DNA from 2 places in the Solibacillus sp. FSL R7-0668 genome. Region 2 is predicted to be linked to the other one. Evidence: riboswitches for the same ligand, from Rfam matches in the RefSeq annotation. Region 2 holds a riboswitch; the other holds the start of a gene.
What was found. Region 2 has a riboswitch for S-adenosylmethionine ahead of metK (methionine adenosyltransferase). Riboswitches for the same ligand answer to the same signal wherever they lie in the genome.

Region 1: another riboswitch for S-adenosylmethionine. It lies ahead of metA (homoserine O-acetyltransferase MetA); the one in region 2 lies ahead of metK (methionine adenosyltransferase).

The regions. Positions count from the first base shown of each region.
Region 1 is NZ_JBBOUU010000001.1:1,856,703-1,864,885, forward strand. It holds gene MKX47_RS09000 (hypothetical protein) at 1-685, shown strand, start outside; gene MKX47_RS09005 (DUF3307 domain-containing protein) at 685-1,626, shown strand; SAM riboswitch class I at 1,707-1,815, shown strand; gene metA (homoserine O-acetyltransferase MetA) at 1,906-2,847, shown strand; gene MKX47_RS09015 (ABC transporter ATP-binding protein) at 2,937-3,707, opposite strand; gene MKX47_RS09020 (YczE/YyaS/YitT family protein) at 3,896-4,528, opposite strand; gene MKX47_RS09025 (HesB/YadR/YfhF family protein) at 4,622-4,912, opposite strand; gene plsY (glycerol-3-phosphate 1-O-acyltransferase PlsY) at 5,023-5,625, opposite strand; gene MKX47_RS09035 (hypothetical protein) at 5,727-5,867, shown strand; gene parE (DNA topoisomerase IV subunit B) at 6,057-8,033, shown strand; gene parC (DNA topoisomerase IV subunit A) at 8,030-8,183, shown strand, end outside.
Region 2 is NZ_JBBOUU010000001.1:2,948,166-2,956,348, reverse strand. It holds gene yidD (membrane protein insertion efficiency factor YidD) at 82-315, opposite strand; gene MKX47_RS14700 (hypothetical protein) at 312-470, opposite strand; gene MKX47_RS14695 (hypothetical protein) at 467-619, opposite strand; gene MKX47_RS14690 (Dps family protein) at 864-1,307, shown strand; gene MKX47_RS14685 (transposase) at 1,391-1,696, shown strand; gene MKX47_RS14680 (NUDIX hydrolase) at 1,766-2,233, shown strand; gene MKX47_RS14675 (alpha/beta hydrolase family protein) at 2,217-3,011, shown strand; gene pckA (phosphoenolpyruvate carboxykinase (ATP)) at 3,163-4,749, opposite strand; SAM riboswitch class I at 4,960-5,075, shown strand; gene metK (methionine adenosyltransferase) at 5,274-6,470, shown strand; gene MKX47_RS14660 (gamma carbonic anhydrase) at 6,553-7,077, opposite strand; gene MKX47_RS14655 (alpha/beta hydrolase) at 7,216-8,022, shown strand; gene MKX47_RS14650 (alanine/glycine:cation symporter family protein) at 8,152-8,183, shown strand, end outside.

The DNA of each region.
Region 1 (8,183 bases), 1.1 Mb from region 2:
AGAATTAAGTGAGTATCTATCAGAATGGCAAGATGTGTTAGCGAATAACAATACTATAAAAATAGCAGTTAAACATAGAATGGGCGATGAAATAATCTGTGTAGTTGAGGGTTATTCTAATGCACTCGTGATAGCAAATTATATGGTTTATAATTGGAAATATGAAGACAATATGCCCTATTTCGGTATTTCATTTGGGGTGATTGAAGATAATATAAATACTATCGATATTGATAAGTGGAATAATATGCTTGTGAAAAATGCAAGATTGGCCAATAATTTAATTAAAGAAGATAAAACTCGTACAAAATTAATAGAAATGAACCCGTTAAATAAATTTGAAAATATAGAACGTCAATTAATTAACTCTATTCTAAATTTACAAAGTGCAGCCATTTTAAAGCAAACAACGAAGCAAAGAGAGATTTTAGGTCTATATAGTCTTTTACGCTCACAAAAGGAAGTTGCACTTACATTAAATAAATCAACTTCTACAGTTTGGGAGCATTTTACTGTGGGGAAAACAGATTTAATATTAGATGCTTCTGAATCTTTATATGACTTATTAAATTCAAAAGAAATACAATTAAATCCTGAAAATAAAATACAAGAAAAACAGAAGAAATTCGAGCTGGAATTAAGAAGAAATATTGAGCAATTCCGATTGGGACAGGGATATAAATAATGTTAATTTTACTATTTATATTAGGACATTTTATAGCGGATTATCCATTTCAATCGAGTGAAATGGTAGCCAAAAAGAAGGAAGGACCTGCAGCAGTCTTTCAACATGTAGCGATACATTTATTAACATATGTAATGCTAACGATAATGAGTATTATATTAGGTTTAATTGAATATGATGTCCTACTGGTAGTTTATATTTTTATTATTTGTTTAATCCACCTATTAACGGATTTAACAAAAGAAAAGTTAAATGACCATATTGAAAAGCGTACGGATATTAGTAAGTATCAAATTTCAATGAGACTAACATTATTGTATATCGTAGACCAAATCATTCATATTGTTAGCATTGTTATATTCACTATTGTTCTATTTGACGATTTTGAAAGTAAACTAAGCAAATTATTTAACTCTATTGCTTCAGGTCAACCTTTAGATTTGAATTTTCAATCAAAGATTATTATTACTTTGATTATTTTGTTAATAAATTCATATTTTTCTGGACACCTTATCGGGAAAATGTTAACAGAATTTAGACCAACAAACAAAATCATAGAAACAACAGTTGAAGGAAAGTTTACTTCGAGCAATACAAACTTGAAATACGATGGTTTTAATGAAAAAGATATTGAAAAACAATTAGATCAATATGTAACTAAAATAGAAGATGATGTAAAATTGAATAAAAAAATATCTTTAATTAGTGACTCACCCCCAAAAGCTGGGATGTGGATAGGTATCTTAGAAAGAAATTTAATATTAATACTTTGTGTATCCAACAATTTATCTAGTATTGGATTTTTAATCGCAATGAAAGCCTTAACGAGATTCAAACAATTTGATGATAAAAGTTTTTCTGAATATTATTTAATAGGTACGATGTTAAGCATCATATTAGGAATTACAGCTGGATTTGTAATGAAATTTATTTGGTTGTAAATAAGCATAGCTCAAAAAAATTTTTTATTAGAATTATTGCGAAAATTAGCCTAACATGGTACACTTATGACAATTTAATAGTCTTATCAAGAGAAGCGGAGGGACTTGGCCCGTTGATGTTTCAGCAACCTCTAACATGGTTAGAAAGGTGCTAATTCCAGCAAGGGGACTTCCCTTGGCAGATAAGTTCGGTTTAAAAGCCTCTCATTTCTGTTTACGCTGGAAATGAGAGGCTTTTTGATTTGTATAAAATGTACAAAAATTGAGGGGGAACAAGCGATGCCAATTAATATTCCAAAAAGTTTACCGGCTGGCGAGCTATTAAGACAAGAGAAAATTTTCGTGATGGAAGAGGACCGCGCGAAAACACAACAAATCCGACCATTAAATATTTTGGTGTTTAACTTAATGCCTGAGAAAGAAAAAACGGAGCTACAGTTATTACGTTTACTAGGTAATACGCCACTGCAAGTGAATGTTACCTTTTTAAATACGGCTACCTATGAATCGAAAAATGTATCAAAATCACATTTAGATACATTTTATCAAACCTTTGATGAGGTGAAGCATCGTCGTTATGATGGTTTAATCATCACAGGGGCACCAGTGGAAAAGATGGAATTTGAAGAAGTGGGCTATTGGCAGGAAATTACACAGGTAATGGATTGGGCTGATAAAAACGTTACATCCATCATGCATATTTGTTGGGGCGCACAGGCGGCGTTATACCACCACTTTGGCATTGGTAAGTTTGAGCTTCCGAAAAAATGCTCGGGCATTTATTCGCATGTGATTACGGATCTAACCGTAGATTTAGTGCGAGGCTTTAGCGATGAATATGTCGCACCGCATTCGCGCCATACATCTGTATCGATTGAAGAAGTAAGAGCGCATCCTGATTTACGTTTACTCAGCTATTCAGACGATGCGGGGGTCTTTATTGCGCAATCTAAAAATAATAAGCATATTATGATCACGGGGCATCTGGAATACGATGCGACGACGTTATCGGATGAATATTTCCGTGACATGGAAAAAGATCCAGAAAATACAGAGATTCCGGTCAATTACTTCCCAAATAATGACCCACAGCAAGCGCCGAAAAATGTTTGGCGTGCACACTCGCATTTATTATTTTACAACTGGCTAAATTATTATGTATATCAAGAAACACCATATGATTGGCATTATGTAGAGGAGCAGATTGAGTTTCATATTTAAGTAGCGAATCGCAGCTCAGACGAAATGAAATGTAGGTGAGGTGGGTATAACCTCATTCAATTCGTCTGAGTGCGTTTTTATTTGAAAGCTTATTTTACCGCTATCCAGGCGCGGTCACGTTGGATTTGTAAGCTTACGTCACGACCAAAGAAGTTGCTTAATACGGGCTCGGTTAAAATTTGCTCACGTGTACCAGTAGCAGCGTCCTTACCATCTTTCATCAATAGCACATGCTGGAAACAGGGCAATATTTCTTCTACATGATGGGTGACATAGATAAGGGTTGGGCAGTTTTCACGACCTGCAATTTGTTCGATTGTTTGTAGTAAATTTTCTCGTTCTATGATATCTAAGCCACCACACGGTTCATCTAAAATGAGAATGTCCGGATTGGCCATAATTGCGCGTGAAATCTGAATGCGTTGACGTTCGCCTTGTGATAAATACTCGAATGTTTTATTCGCTAAGTGATCACAGTTAAATTGTTTCATAATCCGTACTGCTTCTTCAATTTCGGCTTCACTCACTTCCTCAAATAAGCGTAACGCTCCAAATTTGCCACTTAACACAATTTCAATGGCATTATCCTGCCAGTTTAAATTATCAATCATCGCATTGCTGACCCAGCCAATTCGACGACGCAGTTTCGGAATATAGGTCTCGCCATAGGTTTCACCTAATACTTGTACTTTGCCTTCGTTTGGCCAGATATAGCCATTAATGACCTTTAATAAAGTGGTTTTGCCAGAGCCGTTTAAGCCTAAAATGGCCCAATGTTGATTTTTTTCAACCTGCCAATTTAATCGGTCCAAAATTAATTTTTCATTGCGATAGAGCTTAATGTTTTCGATATGTATCATTTACAAACACCTCCACCTTAAACTATGCACCTTTTTTCTAAAAACGAAAAGGAAATAGTGCCAATGGAGGCAATATACACAAATTTGTAATAAATAAAGGAAAAAAGCTAGCATGAATTCGGTCATACACCGCATTCACACTAGCTCAGTTGATAAGTTTAAGGCGTTATGAGCAAGCCTACAATCCCTTATAAAATCGCACTTTCCGTTCCTGAAGCGCGGAAAAATAGTTTTTCATTTAATCGTAAAGCCCATTGAACAACAGGTCCTAAGCCCAATGCCATAAAGACGGTACCTACACCAATTGGACCACCTAGTAAAAAACCAATGATTGCTACGGTAACCTCAATTGTTGTGCGTGCACGGTTAACTGTCCAGCCAAGGCGGTGAACAAGCAGTAACATTAATGTGTCACGTGGGCCAATCCCTAAATTTGCGACCATATACATCCCACAGCCAAAGCCCAATAGAACAATTCCAACAATAAATGCTAATGTTTGTTCAAAGAGATGATGTAAATCTGGGAGCATATATAAAAAAATATCGATAAAAATCCCGGTCAAAAACATATCTAAATACGTTCCGATTTTCGGTAAACGCTTCGTCAATAGCGCATCAATGGCTAAAATGATTAAGCCTAAAATAATCGACCAAGTTCCTACGGTTAAGCCGAAATTCTTCTGCAGGCCAATGTGCAGCACGTCCCAAGAACCGACGCCTAGAACTTGTGCTTTAATCGTTAATGCGACACCAAGCGATAAAATAATAATGCCGGTAATAAAAAATACACAGCGCCAATAAAAACCTTGTTTTACATTCAATTGCAATCCCTCGTTGTTCATAAAGTTCGACTTGTATATTATAACGAGTTAATATGCCAAAACAGGGATTACAATATATTTGAAAAATTTAAACTATTTTTCGTAGGAGTAGCTGAGCTCGTCGTTCGTTGTATCGACATTGACGATTAGGTGATGATCGTTAAAAAACCACTCATCCGTTTTTTCAATATAAAAATGAATGTCCTCCACAACCGTTTCAATCCCAATTTCATGAGGCTGTTCGCGATTCATTCCAAGTGAAAACCCTTCGTGAAATGGGGAAGAACCGCCATAGCGTGCATAAAAGCGAATATAATCCCCTGATTGTGCTTCTAATTCTTGCTTGAACCAATTAATTGCATCATTTGTTAATTTAATTTCCATGTGATTCACCTCATTATTCTTTTTGACGTAAAACTTCCAGTGCACATCCATTATAACGATAATAAAAGCATGCTGAAAGTTTTTTCACTCTCAGCATGCTAGCAAGGTATTTAAAAGCCTTTAATTTTCGGTTCTGTCCCATTTTTGATGCGTTTTATGTTTTCACGGTGACGGTAGAAAATGAAGCCGGCTAAAAACGAGATTAAAATAAATAACGCAAAGTTTCCTGTGACAATCCAGAAAATAGTTACATAAATCATCGCAGCGGTTGCTGTAATCATCGATGTTAAGCTAACCATCTTTGTTGTTTTTAAGGAAATTAAAAAGACTACTAATAATACTAAAAATAATGGTAAGTTATAGCCTAATATAACACCCGCGCTTGTTGCGACCGCTTTACCGCCACGGAATTTAGCGAAAATCGGGAACATATGCCCCGCTACGGCAACAATTCCTAAAATAAGCGGATGGACGGTACTCTCTGCGAAAATGGGTAAGAGTGGCAATAGGACTGCAGCCGTTCCTTTTAAAATATCGATTAGCAATACAGCAATACCCGGTTTTTTACCTAATACGCGAAATGTGTTGGTCGTTCCTAAATTTCCGCTACCATGCTGGCGAATGTCCGTTTTGTAAAAAAGATTGCCAATCCATAGAGCCGATGGAATGGAACCGATTAAATAAGCACAAATAATAATCAAAGCATTAAACAAGAGTTGTGCTCCTTTCGAAATTCAGAATTATTAGTTGGTACTAATAGTATGTATTGAATATTCTACACCGTTTTCATTTAGAAGAAAAGAGGAATTATCAAATGAGTTTTGGTGAAGCTATAGAATCAGCCAAAACAGACATCAAAATAAATTCAAACGCAAATACGGAATTGATCATATATCGTATTGAAATGGAATACAACCCTTTTTATTTAGCTATGCCAATTTACCGATTCTCATAAAACTTACAGGAAAATAGTTACATTTGACGAAAAAGTATTATAGGATATGCTTTTAAAGGGGCATTTTTGATGATACAATTAATCCTTGCAACGAATAAAACATCGCACATAACATTGACAGCGTGCGATTTTGGCGGTACGATTAGATAGAAATAGAACGTTTGTTTGTATTTTTGGAGGGGATTGCATTTGGTAAAAAACCAAACAGGTGTTTCTTATAATGAAGATGCCATTCAAGTATTAGAGGGTTTAGAAGCCGTACGAAAAAGACCAGGGATGTATATTGGTTCCACGGATAGCCGAGGTCTTCACCACTTAGTGTATGAGATTGTTGATAATGCTGTGGATGAAGCGCTTGCTGGATTTGGGAATCATATCATCGTGAAAATTCATGAAGATAATAGTATTAGTGTACGTGACCATGGTCGTGGTATGCCAACAGGAATGCATAAAATGGGCAAGCCAACGCCGGAAATTATTTTCACTGTGCTACATGCCGGTGGGAAGTTTGGTCAGGGTGGCTATAAAACAAGTGGTGGATTGCACGGTGTCGGTTCATCCGTGGTAAATGCCCTGTCGACATTTTTAGAAGTAACGATTCATCGTGAAGGACAAATCTATAAACAGCGATTTGAAAACGGAGGAAAACCTGCTACTTCGTTAGATATTCTCGGAAAAACGAAAGAAAATGGGACATTAGTTCATTTCCTACCAGATCCTACAATTTTTTCAGTAACAAAATATAATTACGATACATTAGCTGAGCGTTTACGTGAGTCAGCCTTTTTATTAAAAGGTTTAAAAATTGAGCTGATTGATGAGCGCGGTGAAGGAAAGCACGAGTTTTTCCATTATGAAAGCGGTATCGAGGCATTTGTCGCTTATTTAAACGAAGAAAAAGACGTCTTGCATCCAGTCAAATATGTTGAAGGGGATATGCAGGAAATAGAGGTTGAATTTGCGTTCCAGTTTAACGATGGTTATTCTGAAACGATTTTGTCATTCGTAAATAACGTACGTACGCGAGATGGTGGTACGCACGAAACCGGTGCAAAAGCGGCAATGACACGTGTTTTTAATGATTACGCAAAAAAAATCGGCTTGCTAAAAGAAAAGGATAAAAACTTAGAAGGCGCTGATATTCGCGAAGGCTTAACGGCGATTGTTTCCGTACGAATTCCAGAAAATTTATTACAATTCGAAGGGCAAACAAAGGGCAAGCTTGGGACTTCCGAGGCGCGCTCAGCGGTGGATACCGTTGTTTCGGAAAAGCTGATGTATGTACTGGAGGAAAACGCAGAGCTATCGGCATCTCTTGTCCGTAAAGCGATCCGTGCACAGCAAGTTCGTGAAGCAGCGCGCAAAGCACGTGATGATGCACGTAATGGCAAAAAGAAAAAATCCAGCACATTACTCTCTGGAAAATTAACGCCGGCACAATCAAAAAATGCAGCACGAAATGAACTATACCTAGTAGAGGGTGACTCTGCTGGTGGTTCTGCTAAACAAGGGCGTGACCGCACATTCCAGGCAATTTTACCACTGCGCGGAAAAGTCATTAACACGGAAAAAGCCAAGCTACAGGACATTATGAAAAACGAAGAGATTGCGACGATTATTCATACAATCGGTGCAGGTGTTGGCGCGGACTTTACAGTAGAGGATGCGGCCTATGACAAAGTCGTTATTATGACCGATGCCGATACGGATGGTGCGCATATCCAAGTGTTACTTTTAACATTCTTCTATCGTTATATGCGCCCGTTAATGGAAGCCGGGAAGGTGTATATCGCGTTACCACCGCTTTATAAAGTATCGAAGGGCTCTGGTAAAAAGCAAGAGCTCCAATATGCTTGGACGGAAAATGAACTAGACGAAGCGATTAAAAAAATCGGTAAAGGCTATGTTATTCAACGTTATAAAGGTCTAGGTGAAATGAACGCCGACCAATTATGGGACACAACAATGAATCCAGAAACACGTACATTAATTCGTGTGAAAATCGAAGACGGTGCACGTGCAGAACGCCGTGTCACTACGCTAATGGGTGATAAAGTAGAGCCCCGCCGTAAATGGATTGAAACGAATGTCAACTTCGGCATGGAAGAGGATGCGAGCATTTTAGAAAATGAATTCATCCAGCATGAGGAGGTTAGTGACAAATGAGCTCGGTAGAAAAATTTCAAGACTTACCATTAGAAGAAGTTATGGGTGACCGATTTGGTCGCTATTCAAAATATATTATTCAAGACCGTGCGTTACCGGATACACGTGACGGATTAAAGCCCGTTCAACGCCGTATTTTATTTGCGATGT
Region 2 (8,183 bases):
TTTGGTGTGAGCTGTAGAGATTTCTTAGCTAAATGGCACAAAAAAGGTGGTTTTTCAGGCGATGAAAAAAGCCTTCGAAAATTAGTGCTTTTTCGAAGGCCATTTGTCTGGCACTGGATCAAAGCCACCGGGATGAAGTGGCTGGCATTTTAAAATACGAATAATGGTCATCACGGTTCCTTTAATAGCCCCATGCTTTTGTATAGCTTCAATACCATAGCTTGAGCAAGTAGGGTGGAAACGACATGATGGAGGCTTCATTGGCGACAAGTATTTTTGATACAGGCGAATGAAGCCGATAAAAATTTTTTTCATTGCGATTTCTGCTCTCCATTTTTATAGGCTCGAACCGGTTTTGCATCAACGGTCTGCTTTAATGATACGTTGTTTTTGCGCGCAAGTAAAATGATTGAGAATGCAAATATGCCCATAATGGTTACAATAATAATTAGTACAACGGGTAAGCTCATTTTTTCACCTCATTTATTTGTTCACAATCATCATGTGTAATGGTATCAACAGTTTGCTTTACTTTATAACCCCAATTGACAGCCGTTAAAAAAAAGCCAGTAATAATAAAAATGACGATTACTGCAATAAAAATGATTGTCATGGTCATCATATTACCTCCAATTTATATGTACTCTATTCTATTTTACAATAAAAGGACGACTAAAATTTTGAACATATTATGTTTTAAAATGCTTTTATTAGGCAATAATGTTAAAGGGAAGTTAAATTCAGGGATTTGTCATAGCATTTCTCAAAATGATGTATTATGATATTAGTGATAATGTTTTTCAATTAGGGATAGAATCTCTACTAAATTAGAGATTTTAAATATAATTTATGAGGTGACGAGCATGGCAGAGAAAAAATTAAATGGACAATTAAATGAATTAGTAGCAACGTGGTCAGTTTTGTATACAAAATTACATAACTATCACTGGTATGTAAACGGTCCATCATTCTTCACATTACACACGAAATTTGAAGAGCTTTATAATGAAGTAACGATTAATTTAGATGATATTGCGGAGCGCATTTTATCTAAAGGTGGTAAACCAGTTGCGACGTTAAAAGAGCATTTAGAATTATCATTAATCGATGAAGCGACAGGGAAAGAGTCAACAGAAGAAATGGTTGAAACAACAATTGCCGACTTCCAAACGATTATGAAGGCTTTAAAGAAAGCGATGGAAGCAGCAAGTGAAGCTGGTGATGATCGTACAGAAGATTTATTGAACGCAACATTCCAAAGCTTAGAAAAGCATGCTTGGATGTTAAATGCCTATTTAGGAAACTAAAAAGAGAACGACTCCGATTTTGGGGTCGTTTTTTTGCATAGTTTTTTAGATATTAAGCAAGCTAATAGTTGAGGTGAACTACTATGCAAAAACAAAATATCTATGTATCGGTCGTGCATTTAACATGTAATATGCAGCCAGGATCATCGTATGAATTTGTGCTGCAAATGGATCCAGTTAAGGCGCGAGTATTTTCGAAACTATTTACACAAATGCAAAGCTTAGAAGCATCAAATGCATTTCGAGCACATATGCCGTTTATCCCCTATCATATGGATCGTTTAAATCATGAGCTTGATTATCGTCTGCAAAAGATATACGCACTCGTTCATGAGTTTGGCGATGATGAGGCCAAAAAATTTGTCGAGCAGCTTCCCTATTTTCGTTAGAAAGATGATATCTCATATTGAATGATTCGCCCTCGTTCGCTACACTTAGTTTGTAGGAGTTGAGCGAGAATGTTTACATTTATTGATGAAAATGGGTTACAAGTAGATTTGCGCTTTGATGAAGGGCCTTTTAAAGTAGAGCCGAAGCATGTGCTGGCGCTTGTGCAACACGATGGAAAATGGCTTTGTACGATTCATCATCGTCGTGGTGTTGAGTTTCCTGGAGGTAAGCAAGAGCCAGGAGAAACCTTGCAACAGGCAGCGATTCGAGAGGTTTATGAAGAGGCCAATGTTGTAATAGAAGATGAGAAATGGTTTGCGTATTATATTGTGCATGATGACATCCCGTTTTGCAAAGCGGTATTTACCGCAAAGGTTAAAACAATCGAACCATTTGTCGGTGATTATGAAACGGAAGGAATTTTATGGTTAACGGAAGATGAGCTTTGGCAGCAGCCGAATTTAAGCTTTTATATGCGTGATGCAGGGATGAAAAAAATGTTACAGGAAGTGAAAAATCATGAACGACAATGGTAAGATTTTTTCAATCCGACAATATCCCTCACCAAATCCGCAAGTTCGTTTACATGAAATTACGTATTGGTCGCAAGGACTACGTGTAAAAGGCTTATTAGCACAGCCAGTAAATGCGGGAAACTATGAGGCGATGCTTTATTTACGAGGTGGCTTACAATCGATCGGGATGGTAAGGCCTGCTCGTATCGCTCAATTTGCACAGCAAGGATTCGTTGTATTTGCTCCGTATTACCGCGGAAATCGTGGTGGTGAGGGGAAGGATGAATTTGCCGGGGATGATCGCTACGATGCGCTGAATGCGATTGCCATCTTAAAGCAATTTGCAAATGTCGAAAAAGTGAATATTTATGGCTTTTCACGCGGGGGTTTAATGGCATTATGGACTGCGATATTAAGCGATGAAGTGAAATCACTTGTCACATGGGCAGGAGTTTCGGATGCGACTGCTACGTATTGGGAGCGGGTTGATATGCGTCGAGGCTTAAAACGTATCGTAGGGGGGACACCCAATAAAGTACCCGAAAACTATGAAGACCGGACACCGCTCTATGAGGTTGCTCAAATCGATGCCCCTGTATTAATCATTCATGGGACAGAAGATCAGCATGTGGATATTGAGCATGCCTATCAACTGGAGCTCTATTTAAAGGATGAAGGGAAGTCAGTTGAAACATGGTTTTCATTTGGCTTAAAACATCATTATCCACCGAAGCTCAATCGGATGACGGTAGAAAAATTATGTAATTGGATGAAAACGAAAAAGGATGTTACGCATTAGAATTAATGCGTAACATCCTTTTTTCAATTATGATATGCGATTATATGATGTTTACCCTCAATAGGGGGACGCACAAGTACATGTACGCCCAAGTTAAACGTTATGTCGGATAGATTTTAGCTAACTACAGCGTATCGCTTTTTCAAGCAAATTATGCTAAAGGACCGCCTTTTTTCACAATTACTTCATCAACATTTGCGAATTTTGTGAAGTTGTTTTTGAATAAATCAGCAAGCTCAGCTGCTTTTTTATCGTAAGCTACTTTGTCAGCCCATGCATCACGAGGATTTAACACGTCAGTTGGTACCCCTTCAACTGCTACTGGGATGTTTAATCCAAAGACAGTATCTTGAGTTGTTTCCACATTGTTTAATTTACCTTCGATTGCTGCGCGTACCATTGTACGAGTGTAAGAAAGCTTCATACGGCTACCAACACCGTATTCGCCACCAGTCCAACCAGTGTTTACTAAGAATACTTGAGAACCGTGCTCGTCGATTTTCTTACCTAATTGCTCAGCATACACTGTTGCAGGTAATGGTAAGAATGGTGAACCGAAGCATGTAGAGAATACTGGCTCTGGCTCTGTAACGCCGCGCTCTGTACCAGCTAACTTCGAAGTGAAGCCGCTTAAGAAGTGATACATTGCTTGCTCTTTTGTTAATTTTGAGATTGGAGGTAATACACCAAATGCATCTGCTGTTAAGAAGATGATTGTATTTGGGTGACCTGCCACTGATGGTACAGCGATATTTTCGATGTAGTCGATTGGGTACGCTACACGTGTATTTTCAGTTAATGAAAGGTCATTGTAATCACTTACACGCGTTTGTGCATCTACTACTACGTTTTCTAATACAGAACCGAATTTGATAGCTGCATAAATTTCTGGTTCGTTTTCAGGAGAAAGGTTTGCTGTTTTTGCATAGCAACCACCCTCGATATTAAATACGCCATTGTCTGACCAGCCATGCTCGTCATCACCGATTAATTTACGGTCAGCGTCTGCTGATAAAGTTGTTTTACCAGTACCTGATAAACCGAAGAATAATGATACATCTCCAGCTTCACCAACGTTTGCAGAGCAGTGCATTGGGAAGATATCTTGTTCTGGTAATAAGTAGTTCATGATACCGAAGATTGATTTTTTCATTTCTCCAGCATATTCTGTACCACCGATAAGAATGATTTTCTTTTCAAGTGATGTAATGATAAATGTTTCAGATTCCGTGCCATCTACTTCTGGATCTGCTTTAAAGTTTGGAGCAGAAACGATTGTGAAATCAGCAAGATGCGTAGCTAATTCTTCTGCAGTAGGACGGATGAATAATTGATGGCAGAATAGGTTATGCCAAGCGTATTCATTAATTACTTTAATAGATAATTGAGAAGCTTTATCTGCACCTGCATAGCCGTTGAATACGAATAATTCATCGCGCTCTTTTAAGTACTCGACTACCTTCACATAAAGTTTATCGAAAACTTCTGCAGAGATCGGACGGTTCACTTTGCCCCAGTCGATTTTATTTTTTGAAGATTCTTCTTCAACCATATATTTATCTTTAGGAGAACGACCAGTATATTTACCTGTTTCAGCACGTAATGCGCCTTCTACAGTTAACATTGCTTCTCCACGTGATGTAGCTTTTTCAACTAATTGTGGAACTGATAATTGAGTTTGAATGTTATCCCCGTTTAAAAGTTCTTTCAGCTCGTTAGCAATTTCTACCGAATTCATCTATTAAATACCATCCTTTGTTATAGTATTCCCATGTGTAGGGGAGTTGTTTGTTAATTCAAAAATAGTATAACACATTGAATGTAATAATCTATACTAATTATGAATTATTTTTTTGCGTTTTTTTATCTGTTTGAAAACTGTATGAATAAAGTCGATATTAATTGACAGCTAAGTTTTTTTTACGTAAGATGTGTAATTGAACGGATACTCTTATCCCGAGCTGGTGGAGGGTCAGGCCCTATGAAACCCGGCAACCTGCATGTACATTCACGACATGCGTTGGTGCCAATCTGACGCAAGGATTATTCCTTGAACGATAAGAGTGAAAGGTAATGAACGAACGTAACCCTTTCCTCGCTGTGCAACGCATGCACAGATCAGAGCGAAAGGTTTTTTTATTTTATAAAGGGAAATTTCCTTAAATGCCTTTCGAATAACTCGTGTTGATAAAGCAAGAAGCTGAACATGGGCGTAATGAGTACCGTCAAAAATACTTATAAGGTTTTTAGGAGGAAATAGACATGGCAAATCGTCGACTGTTTACATCAGAAAGTGTAACGGAAGGACATCCAGACAAAATTTGTGACCAAATTTCAGATGCAATTTTAGATGCAATTTTAGCAGCAGATCCAAATGCACGTGTAGCATGTGAAACGACCGTTACTACGGGATTAGTATTAGTAGCAGGAGAAATTACAACTTCTACATATGTAGATATGAAAGGGATCATCCGTGACACGGTAGCAGAAATCGGCTACACACGTGGGAAATACGGCTTTGATGCTGAAAACCTAGCAGTACTTGTAGCGGTAGGGGAGCAATCTCCTGACATTGCACAAGGTGTAGATCAAGCGTTAGAAGCGCGTGAAGGTTCAATGACAGAGGATGAGTTAGAAGCAATTGGTGCAGGTGACCAAGGTTTAATGTTCGGTTATGCATGTAACGAAACACCAGAATTGATGCCAATGCCAATTTCATTAGCGCATAAATTAGCGCGTCGTTTATCGGAAGTACGTAAATCAGGTCAGCTTGCTTACTTACGTCCAGACGGTAAAACACAAGTAACAATTGAGTATGATGAAAACAACGTCCCAGTACGTGTTGATACAATCGTTATTTCGACGCAACATGATGAAGAGGCAACATTAGAGCAAATTCAAGCAGACATGAAGGCGCATGTTATTGCACCAGTTGTTCCGGCTGAATTATTAGATGAGGCAACAAAATACTTCATTAACCCAACTGGTCGATTTGTAATCGGTGGTCCTAAAGGGGATGCTGGTTTAACTGGTCGTAAAATTATCGTAGACACTTACGGTGGCTATGCACGTCATGGTGGTGGTGCATTCTCTGGTAAGGATGCAACAAAAGTAGACCGCTCTGCAGCCTATGCAGCACGCTATGTAGCGAAAAATATCGTAGCAGCAGGCTTAGCAGATCGTGCGGAAGTACAATTAGCGTATGCAATCGGCGTTGCACAACCTGTTTCAATTGCAGTAGATACATTTGGTACTGGTAAAGTTGCGGAAGCTCAAATCGTAGAATGGGTACGCGAGTTATTCGATTTACGCCCAGCAGGTATCATCAAAATGTTAGACCTACGTCGTCCGATTTATAAGCAAACAGCAGCTTATGGTCACTTTGGTCGTACAGATTTAAATGTGCCTTGGGAAAACACAGACAAAGCACAAGTGTTAAAAGAAAAAGCAGGCCTATAAAATTAAAACGGGGTCATTATTAGTAATGTGCTAATAATGACCCCGTTTACATTTGTAACTCGTATTAATTAATAATAAACAATTAGATGCGTGTATTATTTTGTAAGGATTTATAATACTGCCCTTTTTCAACATACTCGCGGATAATTCGATCCATGTCGGTACGGTCTGCTTCGGTAAGCTCACGGACCACTTTAGCAGGACGCCCCATCGCTAAACAATTTGGGGGAATAACTTTTCCGGGGGGAACGAGGCTACCAGCACCTATGAACGCTCCTTCACCAATTTCAGCCCCGTCTAAAATAATGGAACCCATCCCGATAAGTGCGCGTTTTCTTATTGTACAGCTATGTAATGTGACTTGATGACCTACAGTTACTTCGTCTTCCACAATTAAAGGATAAGCAGGGCTTTGGTGAAGACAGGATAAATCTTGAATACTCACGCGTTCGCCGATAATCGTTTTGTTGACATCTCCGCGAATGACCGTATTAAACCATATTGTTGTTTCGGCACCAATTGTGACATCACCTGTTATCGTTGCGTAATCCGCAATAAACGCGCTAGGATGAATAGTAGGTGACTTGTCTTTGTAAGGATAAATCATGTGCAACTTCTCCATTCTTATCTAAAATAGTATGTGCTGTTATTATCGTAACAAATGGAGGGGAATTTTCAATTAGCATTTATGTGTTACACAATGTATGATAGAAAATAGAAATTTGAAAGAAAGAGTGGTTTGACCATGTGGAAATGGGAAGCAGAACAGCAGCCAAAAGCAGTAATCGTCATTCTCCATAGTGTATATGAGCAGCATCGCTGGTACGCATGGTTAATTGAAAAATATAGGAGTGCAGGCTTTCATGTCGTAATGGGTGATTTACCAGGGCATGGGGAGCAAGCAAAATTTGCTAGAAATCATGATGAAGATTTCGATGGATACTATAAATATACAAAATTATTATTTAAAATAGCATTAGAATATGATTTACCACTATTTGTCATAGGTCATGGATTAGGTGCTACAATTGCAACTTATGTATTAAGGAAGCAAAAACTCGATTATGCTGGGGTTGTATTAACTTCACCGTGGATTAACTTAAAATTGACACCGGGCAAATTATCCAATGCACTATCAAGCTTTAGTGCGATTACATCAAATGTTAAGTTGAAGCATGAGCTGACATTGCAACATCTGACACGAAACACAGATGTATTAATGGAACTGAAGGAATTTCTACCATTAACGAATACAGTGACGGTGAAATGGTATCGGGATTGGCAGCAGCTGACACGAATTATTCGTGATCCCGAATTTAAATTGCCAAATGTCCCGCTATTAGTGATGACTGGGGAAAATGATAAAATTACAGATGTTCAAGCAACGAAAAAATGGGCCTACGAGCAAATGAACCTTTCTGAATTTCACTATAAACAATGGAAAGGCTGTTTGCATAGCCTATACTTTGAGTTGGAGCGTGAGGAAGTATTTCGCTATAGTGTCGACTTTATAGACAATGTTTTGCGTGATTTGGGATATATTATCGAATAAAGAAAAGCCTAGTAAAAATGATATTTTACTAGGCTTTTCTAATATACTGTAAAAAAATATCGAAATTTTAGAATATTTGTAATATACTAAAATATAAAATAATACACTAAGTCAACAAGGGGGAATTTTATGAACTTTATTAATGAGTTTGTAGGATGGGC